Regions from separate parts of the Acidovorax sp. GW821-FHT10E03 genome, predicted to be linked through region 1. Evidence: predicted binding sites of a transcription regulator. Region 1 holds the regulator's gene; each other region holds the start of a gene.

Region 1 (5,892 bases):
GGTCGTACAGCGGCTGGGGGTTGTCGCCGTGGGGGTCCCAGCCGCTGGCGGCGATCATGGCGGCGGCCAGGGTCTCCTTCAGCGGGGCGTCGCCCTTGTCCTCGCGCCAGCCGCGCTTGAACAGCGGCTCGCCCGAGGTGTCGATGTAGATGGTGGCTTCGTCGGTGGTCAGGTGCAGGTGGATGCGCACGTCGGGCCACTGCGTGTTCACGTCGGGGCGCACGCCGCTCTTGGCGCGAAAGCGGTCGGCCACCGCGTCCTTGACCTTGAGCCCCGCGAAATTGAGGCTCTGCAGCGGGCTGTGCTGGGCGGTCACCTCGACCTTGAAGGTCTGGCGCGTGGTGAACCAGATTTCCCAGGCCACGTCGCTGGCGGCGGCGTAGAGGTCGTTCTCGGAGCGGTACGGGCGGTGCGCCAGCTGCACCAGCACGCGCTGGGCCAGGCGGCTGTGCAGGTTCAGCAGCAGCGCGTCGCGCCACGAGGCGCGCAGCAGCACGCCGCCCCGGCCCACCAGCAGGTCCTGCCCCGTGAGGGCGGTGATGCCATGCACCTCGTCGGCCAGGAAGCCCTCCACACCGGCGGCGCAAGGGAGAAAAAGTTGGAGTTGATTCATGACGATGGTGAGGATACGCGCTCGGAAAGTACGTGTGAATCCGGCGTGCCGGCACGGGCCAGCAGCAACTGGCGGATGGAGTCCGGGATCGGCGCCACCTTGCGGTCGGCCTTGCCGATGAAAACGATGCCGATCTTGCCGCGCGCCACCTCGCGGCCCGAGGTCTTCTCGGTCATGCAAAAGACCAGGTCGAACCCATAGCGGTTGAAGTCCGCAGGCGCCATCTCCACGCGCATGGTCTCGCCGTGGAACCCCTCGGACTTGTACTGTGCCACGATGTCTCCGACCACGATGGACAGCCCGCCCACGTCGGCCTCGGGGTAGCCGAGTGACTGGAAAAACCGCACCCGGGCCTCGGACACGAGGCTCAGCAGCTGCGCGTTGTCCAGGTGCCCGCCCTGGTTGACGTGGCTGATGTAGATCTGCATTTCGGTGGCGAAACCGAAGTGCGCGGGAAGGTCGAAGACGATGCGGGCCATGGACGGGGTGGCGAAGTAAGAGGGAAAGACGGCAACGGAGCGGAAAAATGGGCCACCAGGCGCATGCGCCGCGCACACGCCCGCACGGCGCCTACAGCGCCTTGCGCAGATTCGCCGGCGCGATCTTGAGCGCCTCGCGGTACTTGGCGACGGTGCGGCGCGCGCACTCGATGCCCTGCTCCTTGAGCATCTCGGCGATCTGGCTGTCGGACAGCGGCTTGGTCGGGCTCTCGGCGGCCACGAATTGCTTGATGAGGGCGCGCACGGCGGTGCTCGACGCATTGCCGCCGGTCTCGGTGCCCAGGCCCGAGCCGAAGAAGTACTTGAGCTCGTAGGTGCCGATGGGCGTGGCCATGTACTTGGCCGTGGTCACGCGGCTGATGGTGGACTCGTGCAGGCCCAGCTCGTCGGCGATGTCGCGCAGCACCAGCGGGCGCATGGCGAGTTCGCCGTGGGTGAAGAAGTTCTTCTGCCGCTCCACGATGGCGCGCGAGACGCGCAGGATGGTGTCGAAGCGCTGCTGGATGTTCTTGATGAACCAGCGCGCCTCCTGCAGGCGCTGCTGCATGCCCTGGTGGCCCTCGCCGCCCTTGTGGCCGCGCAGGGCGCCGGCATAGATGTCGTGCACGCGCAGGCGCGGCATCACGTCGGGGTTGAGCTGCACGATGAAGTTGTGCTGCCCGTCGCGGCCATTGGCGCGCCCGGCCTTGCGCACGATCACGTCGGGGATGATGATGTTGCGCTCCACGTCGGCGAAGCGGCGCCCCGGGCGCGGCTCCAGCCGGGCGATCAGCGCCATGGCGGCGCGGGTGCGCTCCTCGCTGTCGCCGCAGGCCTGCGTGAGGCGGCGCACGTCGCGCCGCGCCAGCATCTCCAGCGGCTGCTGGCACACGCGCAGCGCGGTCTGCACGGTGTCGGGGTCGATGTCGCTGTCCTCGTCGGCGGCCAGCGCCTTGAGCTGCAGCGTCAGGCACTCGGCCAGGCCGCGCGCGCCCACGCCCACGGGCTCCAGGCTCTGCAGCAGCCGCTGTGCCACGGTGAAGCGGTGCACCAGTTCCTCGATCTGCTCCAGGTCGTCGGGCCCGGCCAGGCTGATGGCCAGCTCTTCGAGCGGATCCTCCAGGTAGCCATCGTCGTTGAGCGATTCGATCAGGAAGCGCAGCGCGGCGCGGTCGATCTCGGACAGGCGCAGCGCCAGCGCCTGTCGGTGCAAAAAGGCGGTCAGCGATTCGTGCGTGCGGGCCAGTTCGGTGGCGTCGGCCTCGTCGCCTTCGGCGTCGTTGCGGTTGCGGGCGGGGGCGTCGCCGCCCCACTCGGCGTCGTTGGGCGCCATCTCCACCGTGCCGTCGCCGCTCCAGTCGGGCTCGTCGGCGCCCGCGCTCGGAGTTTCAGCATCATTTTGAGCCTCAGCGCTGGTACTGCTTGCGCTGGTAGCTCCTGAAAAAATAGCATCATCCGCGCTGTAGTCGTCGGCCTGGGCCGGCGTATCGGCGGCTTCCAGGCCAAACTCCTCGCGCGGCGCCTCGTCGGCGTTGCGTTCGAGGAACGGGTTTTCGTCGAGCATCTGCTCGACTTCCTGCGAGAGTTCAAGCGTGGACAACTGCAGCAGCCGGATGGACTGCTGAAGCTGGGGGGTCAATGCAAGATGCTGCGAGACGCGCAGCGAGAGTCCAGGTTTCATTGATTGAGCGCCGCCGGGCCGCCCCAAGGCGCGAACGCCCCCTCGGGGGGCAGCGAACCACGCGCAGCGGGGAGCGTGGGGGCACCGTACCGCGCCGCCGGGCCGCCCCAAGGCGCGAAGGCCCCCTCGGGGGGCAGCGCAGTACACGAAGTGACAAGCGTGGAGGCCATGTCTACATGCGGAAATGTTCGCCCAGGTACACCCGGCGCACTTCGGCGTTGTCCACGATCTCGGATGGCGTGCCCTGGGCCAGCACCTGGCCATCGCTGATGATGAAGGCGTGGTCGCAGATGCCCAGCGTCTCGCGCACGTTGTGGTCGGTGATGAGCACGCCGATGCCGCGCGCCTTGAGGAAGCCGATGATGCGCTGGATCTCGATCACGGCGATGGGGTCGATGCCCGCAAAGGGCTCGTCCAGCAGGATGAAGCGCGGCTGCGTGGCCAGCGCGCGGGCGATCTCGACGCGGCGGCGCTCGCCGCCCGACAGGGCCATGGCGGGCGAGGCCCGCAGGTGGTCCACGCGCAGCTCCTGCAGCAAGGCCGTGAGACGCTCTTCGATGGCCTCGCGCGACAGCGGCTTGCCGTCGTCGTCCGCGCGCTGCAGCTCCAGCACCGCGCGCACGTTCTCTTCGACCGTGAGCTTGCGGAAGATGGAGGCTTCCTGCGGCAGGTAGGACAGCCCCAGCCGCGAGCGGCGGTGGATGGGCATGTGGGCCACCGAATGGCCGTCGATGCGGATGTCGCCCGCGTCGCTGCGCACCAGGCCCACGATCATGTAGAACGAGGTGGTCTTGCCCGCGCCGTTGGGCCCCAGCAGGCCCACGACCTCGCCCTTTTGCACGACCAGCGACACATCCTTGACGACCTTGCGGCTGCCATACGACTTGGCCAGGTGCTGCACCTCCAGGCGGCTGCCCGCCTGGGTGTCAGGACCGGGGCTGACGGGCTGCGCGCTCACTTGGAGCCGCCGCCAAGGCTGTTGCTGGGGCGCAGCACCGGCGCCGATGCCGGGGGCGCGGCCTCCGGCGCGGCGGTACCGGCGGGCGGGTCCTTGGGCGCGAGCACCGCGCGCACCCGGCTGCCGGGCGCGGGCGCATCGCCCGCCGCATTGGTCGCGGGGGTGCGCTTGCCGTCCACGGTGAACACATCGGTGAGGTTGTTGTAGACGATCACGGCGCCGGTGATCTCGTCGCTGAGGACCGCCCCGCGGTAGCGGCGCAGCTCGGCGCGGGTGATGAAGCGCACGTTGTCGGCCTTGCCGTCGTACTCGATGACTTCGCTCTCGCCTTCGATGAACTCGTCCGGCGCGCCCGCCACGGTATCGCGCTTCTGGCGGAAGAAGGCCCGCTTGCCCGCCTCGGCCGTGACCACGCCGTACTGGTAGCCGTCGGCGTCCTGGCGCACGTCCAGCCGCGCGCCGCGCAGCACGATGGAGCCCTTGGTCATGACCACGCGGCCCGAGAACACGCTGGTCTGCTTGAGCTCATCGTGTCGCAAGGCGTCGGCCTCGATGTTCATGGGCTTGGCGCGGTCGGCCTTTTCGGCGTGCGCCGCGCCCAGATGGCAGGCCAGGGCGACAAGCAGGAGGTGGGGGAGGATGCGGTAGTTCATAGGGCACGAATCTTGCAGGTCATTGTAGCCACCCCACGGCGTGCGCCATGAAAAAAGCCCGCATCCGCGGGCTTCTTCTTGGGGCATCCGAGGCCGTCGGCGCTTGGAAGCCGCCGCCTGCACCCGTGGAGCCGGCGCTGCCGGGCCGCCGGGTGCGTCCCCCTGGGCAGGAAGGCGGCTCACGAGGGCCACGCTTCCTTCAAGGAGGCGTCACCCCTTTTTCGCCGTGGCGGCCAGGTGCTCCACCACCTGCAGCACGTTCTGCATGTTGCCGGCCATGGTGCCATCGGTGTAGTACTTGCCGGCCACGCCCATGGAAGGCACGCCTTCCACGCCATACGCGTCCTGCAGCTGCGACGCACGGCGCACCTGGTTGGACACGGTGAAGGAGCCGTAGACCTCCTTGAACTTGGCGGCATCGACCCCCTGCTGGGTCACCCAGGCCAGGATTTCGTCGTCCTTGGCCAGCTTCTGCTTTTCCACATGGATGGCGCGGAACACCTTGGCGTGCAGCGCGTCGAGCTTGCCCATGCCTTCGAGCGTGTAGTAGAGCTTTTGCTGCGGCACGAAGCTGGCATTGAAGGCCACGGGCATGCGGCGGATGCTCATGTCCTTGGGGGCGCTCTTCACCCATGCGTCGAGCGTGGGCTCGAAAGCGTGGCAGTGGGGGCAGCTGTACCAGAAGAATTCGATCACATCGACCTTGCCGGCGGGCGCATCGGGCGCCACGGGCTTGTCCAGCCGCTTGAAGTCCTTGCCCTCCTTGAACTGGCGGGCCTGGGCCAGCGCGGGGGTGGCCACTGGCAGCGTCAGGGCGGAAGCGGCAACCGCCGAGGCGGCGGACAAAGAAAACTCACGGCGTTTCATGGCAAAGACTCTCCTGGTTCTGGTCTGGGGGATGTGAGCCATGCCCCCGCAAAAAGTTCAGCTCCCGCTGCGCGGCAGTTCAGCGCTGCACCCGCACCAGGGCCGATTCCACCCCGGCGCCGTCGAGCTTTTCCTTGAGCTGCTCGGCATCATCGCGCTTGGTGAACGGGCCCACGCGCACGCGGAACACGGCCCGCCCATTTTGCTCGCGCTCGCTCACCCGGGCCTCCCAGCCCAGCATGGCCAGCTTGGCGCGCTGGGCATCCGCATCGGCCTGGGTGCGGAATGCCCCGGCCTGCACGAAGTAGTCGAACGGGTCCAGGTTGCCCTTGGCGGCGGCCTTGGCGACGGCCAGATCGCCCAGCGGGTCGGCGCCGGGCTTGCTTTCGGCCTTGGCCGCCTCGGGCTTGCTGGCAACCGGCTTGGGCGCGGAGGCGGCCGCCCGCACTTCGGGCGCCGCCGCGGAGGCGGGCGCGGAAGCCGCCGCCACCGCCGGCGCGGGGGGGCGCGCCGGGTTCTTGCCGTACAGCGGAGAGTTCGGGTCCCAGTTCTTGTTCTTCTGGGATTCGGCGGCATCCATGTCCACGCCCCGCCCGTTGCCCTTGTTGAGGAAGGGCACCGGCACCTTGGTCACGTACACG
Region 2 (5,892 bases), on a different contig from region 1:
CTGTCCGCCGGGGCTCAGCCCTGTCCCAGTTCGGCGATCAACTCGATTTCCACGCAGGCACCCATGGGGATCTGCGCCACGCCGAAGGCGCTGCGTGCATGGACGCCGTTTTCGCCAAAGACCTGGCCCAGCAGCTCGCTGGCGCCGTTGGTCACCAGATGCTGTTCGGTGTAGTCGCCCGTGGAGTTCACCAGGCTCATCAGCTTGACGATGCGCCGCACGCGGGTGAGGTCGCCGCCGCAGGCCGCCTGCAGGGTGCCCAGCAGGTCGATGGCCACCGCGCGGGCAGCCTGCTTGCCTTCGTCGGTGCCGATGTCGCGGCCGAACTGCGCCACCCAGGGCTTGCCGTCCTTGCGCGCGATGTGGCCGCTCAGGAACACGAGATTGCCCGTCTGCACGTAGGGCACGTAGGCGGCCGCGGGCACCGACACGGGGGGCAGGGTGATGTTGAGTTCCTTCAGCTTGTCGTAAACGCTCATGGTCTTCCTCGGTATGAAGTCAGTGAAAGGGATGGTGGGACGGCCGGTGCGGCGCTGCCGGCCATGCTGGCGGCACCGGGGGTGGCCGCGAGTGTTACACAGCCCGGTGCGCGGAATCCAGCGGCAGCGGCCCTGGCGCCGCATTAGCATCAGCCCATGCCCGCCATAAGCACCACTAATGCGATTGCGCCAGCCCCCGCGGGCACGGTCGGCGCGGGCGCCGCGGCCCCCGTGCCCTGGCTGGTGCCGGCATTGTTGCTGGGGGCGGTATCGGGTGCTGCGCTGCAGTTGCAGCAGCCCGCGCTGTGGCCCGCGGCCGCCTATGCGGCGCTGCTGGTGGTGGCATGCGCGCTGGGGTGGTGCGCGCGCGCGGTCCACGGGCGCCCTCGTGCGGCGGCGGGGCGCGGGGCCCGCGCGGCGGCCACCGTGCTCGCGCTGTGCGCCGGCGCGCTGGCGATGTTCGCGGGGGCCGGGCTGCGGGCCGTGGACTACATGGAAGAAGGCCTGGCGCCCGCGCTGGAAGGGCAGGACATCCGTGTCACCGGCGTGGTGGCCGCCATGCCGCAGGCCAACGAGGCCGGAACCCGGCTGCGCATGGACGTGGAGGCCGCGCGCCTGAACGGCTCCCCCGTGGCCCTGCCCACGCGCATCGAAGTGGCCTGGTACGGGGGGCCGTTCCTTGATCCCGGCGGAGCGGTGGACCTGCAGCGCCAGCCGCCCGCCTTGAAGGCGGGTGACCGCTGGGCGCTGACGGTGCGGCTGAAGGCTCCGCACGGGCTGCGCAACCCGCACGGGTTTGACTACGAACTGTGGATGTGGGAGCAGGGGGTGCAGGCCACGGGATATGTGCGCGCGGGCCCCAGGGATGAGCCTCCGGTGCATCTGCAATCGACCTGGCGGCATCCCGTGGAGCGGCTGCGGCAATCCGTGCGCGACGCGATCCTGGACCGTCTGGCCCGCGACGTGCACGGCGACGACCCCGCCCGCGCACGCATCGCGGGCGTGGTGGCGGCTTTGGTGACGGGTGACCAGCGTGCCATCGACCGTGCCGACTGGGACGTGTTCCGCGCCACGGGCGTCGCGCACCTCATGAGCATTTCGGGCCTTCACATCACGCTGTTCGCATGGCTGGCCGCGCTGGCGGCGGGGGCGTTGTGGCGAAGGTCCACGCGGCTGTGCCTGGCGGTGCCCGCGCCGTCCGCCGCGCTGGCCGCCGGGGTGGCGCTGGCCGCGGCGTACGCCGTTTTCAGCGGCTGGGGCGTGCCTGCGCAACGCACGGTGACCATGCTGGGCGCCATCGCCCTGCTGCAGCTGTGCGGCCGCCGCTGGCCGTGGCCGCAGGTGTGGCTGCTGGCGTGCGCGGCCGTGGTGGTGGCGGACCCCTGGGCGCTCGCGCAGGCAGGCTTCTGGCTCAGCTTTGTCGCCGTGGGTATCTTGTTTGCTACTAATTCAGTAGCTGATGGCGCTTATCCATCCAGCGCCAGGCAGCGTTTTCATGCCTTGGTGCGCGAGCAGTGGGTGGTGACGCTGGCCCTCACGCCCCTGACCCTGCTGCTGTTCGGCCAGGTGTCCGTGGTGGGCTTTGCCGCCAATCTGGTGGCAATTCCCTGGGTCACCCTGGTGGTCACTCCGCTGGCACTGGGCGGGGTGCTGTGGCCGCCGCTCTGGAGCCTGGCCGCCTTCGGCCTGCAGCCGCTGGCGGTACTGCTGCAATGGCTGGCGCAGTGGCCCTGGGCCGTGCTCCACATGCCCGCGGCGCCGCTGTGGGCCGGCGTGCTGGCCGTGGCCGGGGGGGCGCTTCTGGCCGCGAGGTTGCCCTGGCGTCTGCGGTGGCTGGCCCTTCCGCTGCTGTGGCCCGCGCTGTGCTGGCAGCCCGCGCGGCCGGCGGCGGGACAGTTCGAATTGCTGGCGGCGGACATCGGCCAGGGCAATGCGGTGCTGGTGCGCACCGCGACCCACACCCTGCTGTACGACGCAGGGCCGCGTTTCAGCCGCGAAAGCGACGCGGGCCACCGCGTGCTGGTGCCGCTGCTGCGGGCGCTGGGCGAGCGCGTGGACGTGCTCATGCTCAGCCACCGCGATGCCGACCACACGGGCGGCGCGGCGGCGGTGCTGGCCCAGCAGCCGGGGGCCGAACTCACTGGTTCGATCGAGGCTGAGCACACGCTGCAGGCACTGCGCCCCGTCAGGCCCTGCGTGGCGGGCCAGCGGTGGACATGGGATGGCGTGTCTTTCGAGGTGCTGCACCCGGGGGCACAAGACGCCGCCGCGCCCACCGCCCGGCCCAACGCGCTCAGTTGCGTGCTGCGCATCGCGGCCGCCGCAGAAAGAGGGGAAAGGGGCTCTGTCGCGCTGCTGGCCGGTGACATCGAGGCCGCCCAGGAGCAGGCCCTGCTGGCGCGGGGCGCCGCGGTGCGGGCCGACGTGCTGCTCGTGCCCCACCACGGGAGCAAGACCTCGTCCTCGCCGGCGTTTCTGGAGGCCGTGGCACCGCGCACTGCTTTGGTGCAGGCGGGCTACCGCAACCGCTTTGGCCACCCTGCGGCCGAGGTGCTGCAGCGCTACCGGGAGCGGGGGATCCGCGTGGTGGAGTCGTCCCGCTGCGGGGCTGCCGCGTGGTCGTCGGCGCAACCCGCGCGGGTGGCGTGTGAACGCGACGTCGGCGCGCGGTACTGGCAGCATCGCATGGCACCGTGGCCGGAGTGATCTGCGGGCGTGGCGGGCCCTCCGGCCTGCCGATGCACGGGGCCCCGGAAAGATTTTGAGCTGGTTCGGGGAGTGCGGGCGTACAACTTGCTATCCTGACAGCAGGAGGCCAGTTCATGCAGAAATTTGACGAGATGTACGCCATGCTGCCTTTCGATGGCAGCGATGTGCGGGAACACTACAAGCGCTATGCGCAGTGGTTGAACAAACAGCCCCCTGACGTGATGCAGGCCCGCCGGGCCGAGGCCGAGATGATCTTCCGGCGCGTGGGCATCACCTTTGCCGTCTACGGCGCCAAGGATGAGGGCGGGGCGGGCAACGAGCGGCTGATCCCGTTCGACCTGATTCCCCGCATCATCCCGGCCCACGAGTGGAGCAGCATGCAGCAGGGGCTGGTGCAGCGGGTCACGGCCCTCAACCGCTTCATCCACGACGTGTACCACGGCCAGGACATCATCCGCGCCGGCATCGTGCCCGCCGATCTCATCCTCAACAATGCCCAGTACCGGCCGGAGATGGCCGGCGTGCAGGTGCCCAAGAACATCTACGCGCACATCGCCGGCATCGATATCGTGCGCGCCCCCAATGCACAGGGCGAGGGCGAGTACTACGTGCTGGAGGACAACCTGCGCGTGCCCAGCGGCGTGAGCTACATGCTCGAGAACCGCAAGATGATGATGCGGCTCTTCCCCGAGCTGTTCAGCCTGCACAAGGTGGCGCCGGTGGCGCATTACCCCGACATGCTGCTGGAGACCCTGCGCGCCAGCGCGCCCGCCACGGCCGACGAGCCCACGGTGGTGGTCCTGACACCCGGCATGCACAACAGCGCGTACTTCGAGCATGCCTTCCTGGCCCAGCAGATGGGCGTGGAGCTGGTCGAAGGGCAGGACCTCGTGGTCAAGGACAAGTTCGTCTACATGCGCACCACGCGCGGCCTGCAGCGTGTGGACGTGATCTACCGCCGCGTGGACGACGACTTCCTCGACCCGCAGGTGTTTCGCCGCAACTCCACGCTGGGCTGCCACGGCCTCATGGAGGCGTACCGCGCCGGCAATGTCGGCATCTGCAATGCGGTGGGCACGGGCGTGGCCGACGACAAGTCGGTCTACCCCTACGTGCCCGAGATGATCCGCTTCTACCTGGGCCAGGAGCCCATCCTGAAGAATGTGCCCACCTGGATGTGCCGCAAGCAGGACGACCTGCAGCACGTGCTGGCGAACCTGAAGGACCTGGTGGTCAAGGAAGTGCACGGCGCGGGCGGCTACGGCATGCTCATCGGCCCGGCGGCCACGCAGGCCGAGATCGAGGATTTCCGCCGCGCGCTGCTGGCCAACCCGGCAGGCTACATCGCGCAGCCCACGCTCAGCCTGTCCAGCTGCCCCACCTACGTGGAGAGCGGCATTGCGCCGCGCCACATCGACCTGCGCCCCTTCGTGCTCAGCGGCCGCGAGGTGCAGATGGTGGCGGGGGGGCTCACGCGCGTCGCGCTGCAGGAGGGTTCGCTGGTGGTGAATTCCTCGCAGGGCGGCGGGACAAAGGACACCTGGGTGCTGGGGGAGCACACCGCCGCGCCGGCGCTGCAGTCGCAATCCATGGGCGGCATGACGCAATCACAGGGAGGATTCTGAAATGCTGAGCCGCACCGCCGACCATCTGTTCTGGATGTCCAGGTACACCGAAAGGGCGGAAAACACCGCCCGCATGCTCAACGTGAGCTACGAAACCTCGCTGCTGCCCCAGTCCGCCGACGTGGCGCAGGAAGGCTGGGAAGGGCTGCTGTCCATCAGCGAGCTGATCCCGGCCTATGCCGCCAAGCATGGCAAGGTCACGCCGCAGCGCGTGCTCGAGTTCATGGTGCGCGACGGCGACAACCCCTCGTCCATCCTCTCGTGCCTGCGTGCCGCCCGCGAAAATGCGCGGGCCGTGCGTGGCGCCCTCACCACCGAGGTGTGGGAGACGCAGAACCAGACCTGGCTGGAACTGCACCGCCAGCTCGAAGGCAGCGCCTTCGAACGGGATCCGGGGCAGTTCTTCGAATGGGTGAAGTACCGCTCGCACCTGTCGCGCGGCGTGGTGCTGGGCACCATGCTGCAGGACGAGGCTTTTCATTTCCTGCGCATGGGCACCTTCCTGGAGCGGGCGGACAACACCGCGCGCCTGCTGGACGTGAAGTTCCATGCGGTGAAGAACGACTTCTTCGGCCGGGCCAGCGAGCGCAACCAGGAGAACGACTTCTACCATTGGAGCGCCATCCTGCGCAGCGTCTCGGCCTTCGAGGTCTACCGCAAGGTCTACCGCGACGTGATCACCCCCGGCCGCGTGGCCGACCTGCTGATCCTGCGCCGCGACATGCCCCGCTCGCTGCACGCCTGCCTGCGCGAAGTGGTGGACAACCTGGGCGTCGTGGCCAATCAGCAGTCGGCTGAAACGCAGCGCCGCGCGGGCCGCCTCCTGGCCGACCTGCAATATGGCCGCATCGACGAAATCCTGTCGACAGGGCTGCACGCGTTCCTCACGCAGTTCCTTGACCGGGTCAACGACCTGGGAGGGGGCATCAGCCGCGACTTCCTGGTGACCACGGGCGACTGAGCCGGCGCGATACCGAAAGAAACCCCGCACGGCAGGCGGGCGCAGGCCGGGGGCTCAGGCCCCCATGGCAGCAGATCCCTGGGGCCACTGCTGCGCCACGATGGTGCGGACATGCGCC
Region 3 (5,892 bases), on a different contig from region 1:
CAGGCCGTCGGGCGTGACCTCGCCACCGGGCATGCGCGGCACCACCGAGTAGGTGCCGTCCTTCTGGATGTTGCCCAGGTAGTAGTCATTGCTGTCCTGCAGGCCGGCCAGCTCCTTCTTGAGCACGAACTCGTTCCAGCACGAGGCGAATACGCTGGCCGCCACGGGCTTGCAGATGTCGCAGCCCATGCCCTTGCCGTGCTGGGCCAGCAGTTCGCCGAAGCTCCTGATGTTGCCCACGCGCACCAGGTGGTAGATCTCCTGGCGCGAGTACGCGAAGTGCTCGCAGATGTGGTTGTTCACGGCCATGCCGCGGCGCGCCATCTCGGCTTTCATGACCTGGGTGACCAGGGGCACGCAGCCGCCGCAGGTGGCACCGGCCTTGGTGCAGGCCTTCATCTCTGCGATGGTGCAGGCGCCATTGCCCACGGCTTCGCAGATGCCGGCCTTGGTGACGTTGTTGCACGAGCAGATCTGCGCCGTGTCGGGCAGGGCATCCACGCCCAGGCCGGGTTTGGCCTTGCCATCGCTGGACGGGAAGATCAGGAACTCGGGGTCCTCGGGCAGCGTGATGCCGTTCAGGGCCATCTGCAGCAGCGTGCCGTATTCGGTGGCGTCGCCAATCAGCACGGCGCCCAGCAGTTGCTTGCCGTCTTCGCTGATGACGATCTTCTTGTAGACCTGGCGGCGCTCGTCCACATACTGGCAGGTGCGGCTGTGGGGCGTTTTCGCATGGGCGTCGCCGATGCTGGCCACGTCCACGCCCATGAGCTTGAGCTTGGTGCTCATGTCGGCGCCGACGAAGGCGGCGTCGGTCTCGCCTGCGATGTGGCGGGCGGCCACACGGGCCATGTCGTAGCCGGGGGCTACCAGGCCGAAGGTCTGCTCGTTCCACGACGCGCATTCGCCGATGGCGTAGACGTCGTGGTCGCTGGTACGGCAGGCGCTGTCGATGGCCACGCCACCGCGCGGGCCGATGGCCAGCAGGCTCCGGCGCGCCAGTTCGTCGCGCGGGCGGATGCCGGCGGAGAAGACGATCATGTCGGTCTCCAGCCAGGTGCCGTCGGCAAACACCATGCGGTGGCGCGCACGGGCACCATCGGTGATCTCCTGGGTGTTGCGGCCGGTGTGCACCTGCACGCCCAGCTCCTCGATCTTGGCGCGCAGCACGCGGCCGCCGCCCTCGTCCACCTGCACGGCCATGAGGCGCGGGGCGAACTCGACCACATGGGTTTCGAGGCCCATGTCGCGCAGCGCCTTGGCGCATTCCAGACCCAGCAGGCCGCCGCCCACGACCACGCCGGTCTTGGATTTGGCGCCCGAGGCCTGCATGGCCTCCAGGTCTTCGATGGTGCGGTAGACGAAGCAGTGGTCGCGGTCGCGCCCCGGCACCTGGGGCACGAAGGGGTTGGAGCCAGTGGCCAGCACCAGCTTGTCATAGTGCAGCACCTCGCCGTCGACCGTGGTCACGGTGCGAATGCGGCGGTCCACCGAAGCGGCCCGCGCCGCCAGGCGCAGGGTGAAGCCGGTGCGCTCGAAGAAGCCGGGCTCGACCAGGGAGAGTTGCTCGGCCGTGGTGCCGCTGAAGAAGGCGGAGAGGTGCACCCGGTCGTAGGCGGGGCGTGGCTCCTCGCACAGCACGGTGACCTCGACGCCGGTCATGCCGGTCTCGGCCAGGCTTTCGAGGAACTTGTGGCCGACCATGCCGTGGCCAATGAGAACGATTTTCATGCTAGTGATCCTGCAATGGACCGGGCCGCCCGGAGGGCAAGTGCAGGGATGCTGTGCATCGGCAGCCCCGAGGGAGGCAACCAGTGCACCTCACCCTCCGCAACGGCACGGGTGTGGATTGGAACGACCCCACGAGAGGCTCATAGCCTCGCTCGTCCGGGGGTTCCGCCATCATTAGCGGAGGGTGTTGGTCGGTCCGACGGCAGCTTCACCGGCAGACATGCAACGGTAGATCGCAATATCCATGCCGCCCTTTCAGCCCCTGCGGCCACATAGCGCTCGCCAGGAGCGGGCAAGCGGGTTGGCATCAGCGACCCGGCCGGCACGGAGTCGCATCAATGCGGTGCAAACCATCACCAAATCAGGGCATCGCCTCAGGTTGGGACAAATTGCCGCAGGCAGACCTCGTCGGAATGCCCCAGGGACAGCCAGGAGTTCTGGTACCTGGAACGCGTGCCGTGTGCTGGTTTGTTGCCATTCTTTCTTTTTCAAACGTGCCCGCCTCATGCAGACTGAGACGATGCAGTCCGGCCGGTCAGGACACCTGTTCAGTGCTCCTGAAAGGATGGCCAGCCAGGGCAGGAATCCCAGAGCTTTTTTCCTATATGAGGACTACCAACATGAGCGTGGAACGCAGAGGCAGCGCGGACAGGCGCAGCGGAAAGGACCGCCGGCAAGTGGAAAAAGGGCCGCCCACCAACTATGAACGCAGGCGCACGGTCGAAGCGCGGCAACCCGAGCTGACGGAACTGCACCTGAGCGAAGAAGAACTCAAGGCACTGGGATTCGCGCAGGACCAGCCAGCACTCCAAAAACCAACCTGATCGCTGCGACCTGGCAGCAGCCACGTTTTCAATGCTGTTTCGTGCGCGGCAGGGTATCCGTCGCAAGCACCGCCCAGGCAGGCGGCCGGACTCGCCCGCCCTCTCTTCTTGCACCGCGCGTTGGCACGTCACGCCGTGGCGAGCGCGAGCCGCAGAATCAGTTTTGCATCGCCTTGTTTTTTATTCGCCGTGCAGCGTGAGCAGGCGGTGCGCGACCATGTCCAGCGCGGGCCGCGTGTTTCCCTGCTTGTCCGTCCAGACTCTTGGCGTGATGCTTCCCGCCAGCGCCACAGAGTCTCCATCGCGCAGGGCGTGCATGGAGGCGCAGACCCCTGCCTCAAATGCAATCACGTTGACGAACAGCGTCTCGCCATCCGCCGTGCTTGCTCGCACCTTGGAGACGGTAAAAGGCTTCCCGGCCTTGTCAGTACGCCGCTCGGCCTCGCCATACAGCCTGCCGGCCACCAGTCCATCGATCATGAGAGTCCTTTGCGGGGCGAGCCGCTACTTTGGTTTTGGCGGGGGCAACCGCAACACGGGCTGACCACATGTCAGCACTACCTCGACAGGGAGCCTGCTGATCAGCGGGGGCTCGGTATCGCCACCATGCCTGCACAGCACGCAGCAGCAAGCCGCCTTTCATTTCACCCCAGGCCGTGTTGCATGTTTTTCCGCGACCAAGCAAAAAAGCCCAGAACCTTTCGGTTCTGGGCTTTTGCTAACAATGGTCGGCGTGGCGGGATTCGAACTCGCGACCCCTTGCACCCCATGCAAGTGCGCTACCAGGCTGCGCTACACGCCGACAAGACTTAGATTATATGCAGAAAAAAGGTCAACCCAGAGAAAGTAGCGCCCGAATTTCAAATAATTCTTTGCGCACCGCATTGGAGTCCAGCGTGATGCCCATCGCATCGATGGAAAGATCGCGTGCACTGTCCACCAGCATGCTGGGCATCTCGGAATCAAACCCGTTCATCGCGCCGTCGGCCCCTGCCTCATCACGGGCGGGATGCGCAAGCTCCTGCAGGCGATTGCGCGCGCCACTGATGGTGAACCCCTGGTCATACAGCAGGTCCCGGATGCGGCGGATCATGAGCACTTCATGATGCTGGTAGTAGCGCCGGTTGCCACGCCGCTTCATGGGGCGCAGTTGAGTGAACTCCTGCTCCCAGTAACGCAATACATGGGGCTTGACGCCACAAAGCTCCGCGACCTCACCAATCGTGAAGTAGCGCTTGGCGGGGATCGAAGGAAGGGGGGTGCCCATGGGTGGTGGATTCAAACCGGTCAGCCAGCTAGCGTACTGCAGACGCGCACAGACCGCCAGTCATCGGCAACATTCTGGTCACAAAAACGGCACAAATTCACGATCCGGCAGCCGTCTGGATCTGTTCCTTGAGTTTGCTGCTGGCGTGAAACGTCACCACGCGGCGTGCCTTGATCGGAATGGCCTCGCCCGTGCGCGGGTTGCGCCCGGGCCGCGGTGCCTTGGTGCGAATCTGGAAGTTGCCGAAACCCGACAACTTCACATCCTTGCCCTCCACCAGGCTCTGCGAGATCAGGTCGAAGAATGCGTCGATCATGTCCTTGGACTCGCGCTTGTTCAAGCCAATCTGGTCAAACAGCAGATCGGCCAGTTGTGCCTTGGTCAGCGCTGGCGTTTCCAGGCTTTCGACGGCGAATTCGATCATGGCGTCAGCTCCCTTGAACATCATCAGACACGCAGCCGTGCGCCCATGCGCTGGGCCAATTGCCCCACCACCGCTTGAACAGCGGCATCGATCTCGGCCTCGGTGAGCGTCGCCTCGTCGCTGCCCAGAGTCAGGCGCACCGCCAGGCTCTTCTCCCCGGGAGCCAGGCCACCGGCGGGTGCCTCTTCGCCCGCACGCAGCGCCTTGGGCCGGTACACATCGAACAGCACAGCCGAACGCAGCATTGCGCCAGGCACCGCTTGCTGGACCGCCGCCATGACCTCGGCATGGGTGACCCGCTCAGCGACCACCACCGCCAGATCACGTTCGACGGACTGGTGCTTGGCCACGGACTTGAATTGGGGCACTGCACGCTGCAATACGGCATCCAGTTCGAGTTCAAACATCACCGGCGCTTGCGGGAGCTCCCACGATTGGCGCCACTGCGGGTGCAGCTCGCCCACGAAACCCACGGCCTGCCCATTGAGGAGCACCCGCGCGCAACGGCCGGGGTGCATCGCAGGATGGACGGCCGGCTCGAACGTGGCTTGCAGCGGCGCCAGCAAGGCCTCGAGATCGCCCTTCACATCGAAGAAGTCGATCGACTGCTCCTTGCGGCCCCACTGGAGCGCATCGTTGGGTCCATAAGCCAGACCGGCCACGCGCATGGGCTGGTGAAAGCCTTCCACCGTGGTGTCGGTGTTGGCCACGCTGGCATCCCGCAGGAACACACGGCCCAGCTCGAACACGCGCACGCGCTCGGCGCGGCGATCCAGGTTGAACTTGAGCACCTGCAGCAGAGAGCCCAGCAGGCTCGAGCGCATCACGCTCATCTGGCTGGCGATGGGGTTGAGCAGCTTGATGGGCTGCGCGTTGGCCGCCAGCTCCCGCTCCCAGCGCTCTTCCACGAAGCTGAAATTGATGGTTTCCTGGTAACCCAGGCCCGCCAGCGTACGGCGCACGGCAAACGGGCTGCGCGTGGCCTCGGCCGGCAGCTTGGGGGTGATGGGGGCCAGCGGCGGCGTCGTGGGCAGGTTGTTGTAACCCACCATGCGCGCAACCTCTTCGATCAAGTCTTCTTCGATGGTGATGTCGAAGCGGTAGGCCGGTGGCGCCACGGTGAGGGTGCCATCGCCTTCCGTGAACGGCAGGCCCAGGCGCCTGAACACGTCCGCGCACTGCACCTGCGTGAGCGGCATGCCGATGACCTTGGCCGCGCGCGCCACGCGCAGCGTGACGGGCTGGGGCACAGGCAGGTTCACGCGCTGGTCGTCCATCGGGCCGCAGGCCGTCTCGGGCGTGCCGCAGATGTCGATCACCAGCTGGGTGATGCGCTCGATGTGCTCCACCGTCAGCGCAGGGTCCACGCCGCGCTCGAAGCGGTGGCCCGCATCGGTCGAGAAGTTGTAGCGGCGCGAACGCCCGGCCACTGCCTTGGGCCACCAGAAGGCAGCCTCGATGTAGATGTGCTTGGTGTCGTCCGAGACGGCGGTGGCGTCGCCGCCCATGATGCCGGCGAGCGACTCGACCTGCTGGCTGTCGGCGATCACGCCGACCTTTTCGTCGACGGTGATGGTGTTGCCGTTGAGCAGCTTGAGCGACTCGCCCGCCTTGCCCCAGCGCACATCCAGCCCGCCATGGATCTT
Region 4 (5,892 bases), on a different contig from region 1:
CAGGAAGGGCGAGAGCAGGTGCCCCTCCAGGTGGTGCACGCCCAGCACCGGCTTGTCCAGCGCCGCGCCCAGCGCGCAGGCCACGCCGGCCCCCACCAGCAGGGCACCCGCCAGGCCCGGGCCGCGCGTGTAAGCGACCACGTCCACGTCCGCCAGCGTCTGGCCAGACTCGGTCAACACTTGCGTGGCCAGCGGCAGCACGCGGCGGATGTGGTCGCGGCTGGCCAGCTCGGGCACCACGCCACCATAGGCCTGGTGCATCTCGATCTGGCTGTGCAGGGCGTGGGACAGCAGGGTGGGAACGGCATCGCCCGTGGAGCGCACCAGCGCCACGCCGGTCTCGTCGCACGAGGATTCAATTCCGAGGATCAACAGACTCATGCCCCGAGTGTAAAACCCGGGCTCGCGAGGGGCCTGATGCAAAAACCCCTGCCGGCGGTGGCCGGCAGGGGTCGTGCATCCCCAGGGTCGCAGGCCGCGCCTACCAGCGGTCCGAGCGCATGCGCAGCTCCCAGCTGCCGCTGCGCAGTTCGTACACGCCCACCGCGCCGTAGCGCTGCTCGCCCTTGTCATCCCAGGTCATCGTGCCGATCACGGGCGCGTAGCCGTTGATGCCGTGCATGGCCTTGGTGATGTCCTTGGGGTCCGCGGACTTGGCCTTCTGGATGGCCGCCGAGAGCACGTACATGCTGTCGTAGCTGTAGTGCCCGCCGTACGCGGGCGGCTTCTTGTAGGCATCGATGTACTTTTCCAGGAAGGGCTTGCCCGTGGAAAACTCCTTGGCTTCCAGCACGGGCGAGGTGGCATAGACGCCCTCGACGATGCCGGCCCCCTTGGTCATGTCGGTGGTCTTGATGGTGTCGCCGCCCAGCAGGCTCACCTTGGTGTGCCCCACCTTGCGCAGTGCTTCCAGCAGCGCCAGCGCCTGGAAGTCATTGAGGGTGGAGACGATCACCTCCACCTTCGCGGCCTTGAGTTCGCCGGCCAGTTCGTCGAATGCCGTGGTCTTGTCGTCGAACGACTTGCGCACCACCACCTCTTTCTTCTCGGCCTTGAGCTGCGCGGCGGCCCCGTCGGCCAGGCCCTTGCCGTAGGGCGTGCCATCATCCAGCGCGGCATAGCGCGCGGCGCCCAGCTGGGTGGCGGCAAACGAGCCGATGGCGCGCGCCTGCAGCGTGTCGTTGCCCACCATGCGGAAGGTGGTGGAGAAACCCAGCTGCGTGAACTTGGGGTTGGTGGAGATGGCGATCTGCGCGATGTCCTTGGCCGCGTAGATGGGCGCGGTCTCGATGCTCACGCCCGAATTCAGGTGCCCGATGACGGCCACCACGCCGGCATCCACCAGCTGCTGGGCCACCGTCTTGCCGGTGGCCGCGTCGGCCTTGTCGTCCACCGCCACCACCTCCAGCGTCACCCGCTTGCCGTCCACGGTGTAGCCGCCCTTGTTCAGTTCGGCCACGGCCAGGTTCACGCCATTGAGCAAGTCCTGCCCGAGGGCGCCCAGGGGGCCGCTCAAGGGCTGTGCCACGCCGATCTTGATGGTGTCGGGCACCTTGCCGCACCCGGACAGGAGCAGCAGCGCCATGGACGCGGCGGTGGTCAAGGCCAGCCCGGCGGCGAAACGGCGCCGGTCAATATGCTTGTTCATGCGGAATCCTCATCAATATGTCAATGTGACCAGATGTATATGCGACGACGGAGGAAAGGCGCTATCGGGTATGCCCTGCCAATCGGCAAACTATTAGCAAGTTTCAGACCCTGCAAGGCAAGGCCCTTGCCGGGACCGGGCGCCCGCCCGGGGCGCACCGCTTCGGCGCACCAATTTGTGGCGTAAAAATTGCTTATGCTCCAGGGTATGAACGAGTCTCTGCGCATCGTGGTGGTGGCCCCGGACCTGGCCATTGCCGACCCCGACGACGAACACGCCGTGCTGCAGGCGGAGCGTTCGCGGGCGCTGCGCATCGGGCTGCTGGAGAACAATTTCAATCTGATCGCCACGCTGCCCGCGGATGTGTTCCTGAGCGAGCGGATCGCCCAGCTGCAGCCCGACCTGATCATCGTGGACGCCGAGAGCGAGGCCCGCGACGCGCTGGAACACGTGGTGGTGGCCACGCGCGACGAACGCCGCCCCATCGTGATGTTCACCAACGACGAGGACACCTCGCACGTCAAGGACGCGGTGGCCGCGGGCGTGTCGGCCTACATCGTGGCCGGCCTCGCGCCCCAGCGCATCCGCCCCATCCTGGACGTGGCGATGGCGCGCTTCCAGCACGAGCAGGCGCTGCGCGCCGAGCTCGCCGATGCCAAGACCGAGCTCAAGGACCGCAAGACCATCGACCGCGCCAAGGGCCTGCTCATGCAGCGCCAGGGCCTGACCGAGCAGGCCGCGTACGAGAAACTGCGCAAGACCGCCATGGACAAGGGCCTCAAGCTCGTGGATGTGGCCCAGCGCATGCTCGACGTGATGGACCTGCTCGGGTAAGCAGGTGACATCCTCCTGAGGCGCTGCGCGCATCGGTGCAGCCGCCAGAGGCCGCCCGCTCCTGGGGACGTCCAGACTGCGCAGGCAGTCTTGGAACCGCGGCCCCTGGCCCCTCCTCTCGAATCGCTGCCCGACTCGGGAAAGGGGACGATCCCCTCGCTGCGCAGCGGTCCTTCCCCGGCATCCCCGGCCTGGGCCACGCCCAGGTCCACCGGCTTCTCCCGGATGGTGCGCCGCACAAAGGCAGTGCGGCATTCACCGCGCGCACCACCTCCGCGCGTTTGCAGGTCAAAAAGGCCCCCAGCGCTTGATTCATTTGCGCAAGCAGCTATTAATTCAATAGCAAACCATGCGCCGAACTGATGCGGAGCCCGTGCGGCAAGGCCTGGCACGCCACTTGCATTAACCCCTGCGAGACCAATGGCGGTCTCACCCCCACACAGCACGGGCCCAAAGGCGGGCCGGTGCTGGGCGAGCCCTTCATCGGGTATCGCCATGGACAGAGGCGTCCCTCACCGACCGGTGCTGCATGTATGCAGGCTGCTCGGGAGGACGCCTTTTTTGTTTTCAACGCTATGAGGAAGTGCCCCATGACCGATCTGCTCAAAACCAGCCTCAACCGCCGCACCGTGCTGCAGGCCGCCACCGTGGGCGCCGTCGGCGTCAGCCCCGCGCTGCGTGCGCTGGTGCACGCCCAGGGCTCGGACGCGCCGGAGAAGAAGGAAGTCAAGATCGGCTTCATCCCGCTGACCGACTGCGCCAGCGTGGTGATGGCCTCGGTGCTCGGCATCGACAAGAAGTACGGCGTGACCATCATCCCCACCAAGGAAGCCTCCTGGGCCGGTGTGCGCGACAAGCTGGTCAACGGCGAACTCGACTTCGCCCACGTGCTGTACGGCCTGGTCTACGGCGTGCACCTGGGCCTGGCCGGGCCCAAGAAGGACATGGCCGTGCTGATGAACCTGAACCACAACGGGCAGGCCATCACGCTGTCCAAGAAGCTCGCCGACAAGGGCGCCGTCAATGGCGCGGGCCTGGCCAAGCTGATGGCCAGCGAGAAGCGCGAGTACACCTTCGCGCAGACCTTCCCCACCGGCACACACGCCATGTGGCTGTACTACTGGCTGGCGGCCAACGGCATCAACCCGATGAAGGATGCCAAGGTCATCACCGTGCCCCCGCCACAGATGGTGGCCAACATGCGCGTGGGCAACATGGACGGCTTCTGCGTGGGCGAGCCCTGGAACCACCGCGCCATCATGGACGGCATCGGCGTGACCGCCACGACCACGCAGGACATCTGGAAGGACCACCCCGAGAAGGTGCTGGGCACCACGTCCGAATTCGTGCAGAAGTACCCCAACACGGCCCGTGCCGTGACGGCCGCCATCCTGGAGGCCAGCAAGTGGATCGACGAAGGCCTGGCCAACAAGAACAAGATGGCCGAGACCATTGCCGGCAAGGCCTACGTGAACACGGGCGTCGATGCCATCAACCAGCGCATCCTGGGCCGCTACCAGGACGGCATGGGCAAAACCTGGGACGACCCCAACCACATGAAGTTCTTCAACGAGGGCACGGTGAACTTCCCCTACCTCACGGACGGCATGTGGTTCCTCACGCAGCACAAGCGCTGGGGCCTGGTCAAGGACCACCCCGACTACCTGAACGTGGCCAAGGCCGTGAACCGCATCGACGTCTACAAGCAGGCGGCCGCCGCTTCCAAGACGCCGCTGCCCAAGAGCGAAATGCGTACGAGCAAGTTCATGGACGGCGTGGTGTGGGACGGCAAGGACCCCGCCAAGTACGCCGACAGCTTCAAGATCAAGGCGTAAGCGCCCTGCCCCGTCCACCCTGCACAGGAGAACACCATGGTCAGTGCCGTCTTTCACTCCCCGCTGGATGCAGCCCCCGTGGTTGCACAGAACGCTATGAATAATGTAGCTAGCAGCGCTTCGCCCGCAAGCGCCAGAAGCCAAAAACAGTCAAAAATGGCAATGGCGGCAAGCCCTGCGCCCACGGCACCCGCAGCCCCCGCCGGTCGCGACTGGGCGGCGCTGTCGCGCGGCTTCTGGATGGCGGTGCTGCCGCCGCTGTGTGGCCTGGGCTTGCTGGTGGGTCTGTGGGCCGTGGTGTCAGCCACCACGGGCAACAGCATTCCCGGCCCGGTGGAAACCTGGAAGCAGGCGCTGGAAATCTTCAGCAACCCGTTCTACCGCAACGGTCCCAACGACCAGGGCGTGGGCTGGAACGTGCTGATGTCGCTCGAACGCGTGGCCGTGGGCTTTGGCATGGCGGCGCTGGTGGGCATTCCGGCGGGCTTCGTGATCGGGCGCTTCAACTTCCTGTCGCGCATGTTCAACCCGCTCATCAGCCTGCTGCGCCCGGTGTCTCCATTGGCCTGGCTGCCGATCGGCCTCCTGGTGTTCAAGGGTGCCAACCCGGCCGCCATCTGGACGATCTTCATCTGCTCCATCTGGCCCATGATCATCAACACCGCCGTGGGCGTGCAGCGTGTGCCGCAGGACTACATGAACGTGGCCCGCGTGCTCAACCTGTCGGAGTGGAAGATCGCCACCAAGATCCTGTTCCCCGCCGTGCTGCCCTACATGCTGACCGGCGTGCGCCTGGCCGTGGGCACCGCGTGGCTCGTGATCGTGGCGGCCGAGATGCTGACTGGCGGCGTGGGCATCGGCTTCTGGGTGTGGGACGAGTGGAACAACCTCAACGTCAAGAACATCATCATCGCGATCTTCGTGATCGGCATCGTCGGGCTGGTGCTGGAGTTCGCGCTCATCAAGCTGGCCACTGCGTTCACCTTCGAAGAGGTCAAAACCTGACCCACCCCTGAGCCGCGCCTGCGGCGCGTCATCCCCTCAGGTGCCCCCCAGTGGCCCGGCCAAGCCGGTGCCGCGGCGGTCCTCGAAACAACCCGGAGTTCCTCATGCACACCTCTCTCACCACCAAGTTCATCGAAGTCCATGGCGTGGAGCAGACCTTCAAGACCGCCAAGGGCCTGTTCCCGGCGCTGCGCGACATCAACCTCACCATCGCCAAGGGCGAGTTCGTCGCGCTGATCGGCCACTCGGGCTGCGGCAAGTCCACGCTGCTGAACCTGATCGCGGGGCTGACCACGCCCACCAACGGCGCACTGCTGTGCGCCAACAAGGAGATCAGGGGCCCGGGGCCGGAGCGCGCCGTGGTGTTCCAGAACCACTCGCTGCTGCCCTGGCTCACCTGCTTTGACAACATCTACCTCGCCGTGGAACGCGTGTTTGGCGGCAAGGAAACGAAGGCCCAGCTCAGGGCCCGCACCGATGCGGCGCTGGCGCTGGTGGGCCTCACGCACGCCGGGCAAAAGCGCCCCGGCGAGATCTCGGGCGGCATGAAGCAGCGCGTGGGCATCGCCC

Evidence for each region. Region 1 encodes sigma-54, which starts transcription at its own class of promoters, with help from an activator protein. Its sites were predicted from a motif close to TGGCANGNAANCTGCTTT; they were not measured.
Region 2: a site for sigma-54 is predicted at 3,262-3,279, ahead of AC07OD_RS03765 (circularly permuted type 2 ATP-grasp protein). Genes of this name have one in related genera too.
Region 3: a site for sigma-54 is predicted at 1,964-1,981, ahead of nirB (nitrite reductase large subunit NirB). Genes of this name have one in related genera too.
Region 4: a site for sigma-54 is predicted at 2,869-2,886, ahead of AC07OD_RS00275 (CmpA/NrtA family ABC transporter substrate-binding protein). Genes of this name have one in related genera too.

The regions. Positions count from the first base shown of each region.
Region 1 covers NZ_JBWKMU010000009.1:29,112-35,003, reverse strand. Annotated here, with positions in the region: gene AC07OD_RS16720 (THUMP domain-containing class I SAM-dependent RNA methyltransferase) at 1-613, opposite strand, end outside; gene AC07OD_RS16715 (acyl-CoA thioesterase) at 610-1,092, opposite strand; gene AC07OD_RS16710 (RNA polymerase factor sigma-54) at 1,184-2,773, opposite strand; gene lptB (LPS export ABC transporter ATP-binding protein) at 2,946-3,731, opposite strand; gene lptA (lipopolysaccharide transport periplasmic protein LptA) at 3,728-4,384, opposite strand; gene AC07OD_RS16695 (thiol:disulfide interchange protein DsbA/DsbL) at 4,595-5,251, opposite strand; gene AC07OD_RS16690 (SPOR domain-containing protein) at 5,331-5,892, opposite strand, start outside.
Region 2 covers NZ_JBWKMU010000002.1:130,292-136,183, reverse strand. Annotated here, with positions in the region: gene AC07OD_RS03775 (RidA family protein) at 15-479, opposite strand; gene AC07OD_RS03770 (DNA internalization-related competence protein ComEC/Rec2) at 636-3,185, shown strand; gene AC07OD_RS03765 (circularly permuted type 2 ATP-grasp protein) at 3,302-4,813, shown strand; gene AC07OD_RS03760 (alpha-E domain-containing protein) at 4,815-5,774, shown strand; gene AC07OD_RS03755 (LysR family transcriptional regulator) at 5,829-5,892, opposite strand, start outside.
Region 3 covers NZ_JBWKMU010000007.1:295,263-301,154, forward strand. Annotated here, with positions in the region: gene nirB (nitrite reductase large subunit NirB) at 1-1,731, opposite strand, end outside; gene AC07OD_RS14745 (hypothetical protein) at 2,352-2,555, shown strand; gene AC07OD_RS14750 (single-stranded DNA-binding protein) at 2,736-3,035, opposite strand; tRNA gene AC07OD_RS14755 (tRNA-Pro) at 3,281-3,357, opposite strand; gene AC07OD_RS14760 (MerR family transcriptional regulator) at 3,388-3,822, opposite strand; gene AC07OD_RS14765 (integration host factor subunit alpha) at 3,920-4,246, opposite strand; gene pheT (phenylalanine--tRNA ligase subunit beta) at 4,270-5,892, opposite strand, start outside.
Region 4 covers NZ_JBWKMU010000001.1:62,237-68,128, reverse strand. Annotated here, with positions in the region: gene tsaD (tRNA (adenosine(37)-N6)-threonylcarbamoyltransferase complex transferase subunit TsaD) at 1-381, opposite strand, end outside; gene AC07OD_RS00285 (branched-chain amino acid ABC transporter substrate-binding protein) at 482-1,648, opposite strand; gene AC07OD_RS00280 (ANTAR domain-containing response regulator) at 1,856-2,482, shown strand; gene AC07OD_RS00275 (CmpA/NrtA family ABC transporter substrate-binding protein) at 3,073-4,317, shown strand; gene ntrB (nitrate ABC transporter permease) at 4,354-5,322, shown strand; gene AC07OD_RS00265 (ABC transporter ATP-binding protein) at 5,427-5,892, shown strand, end outside.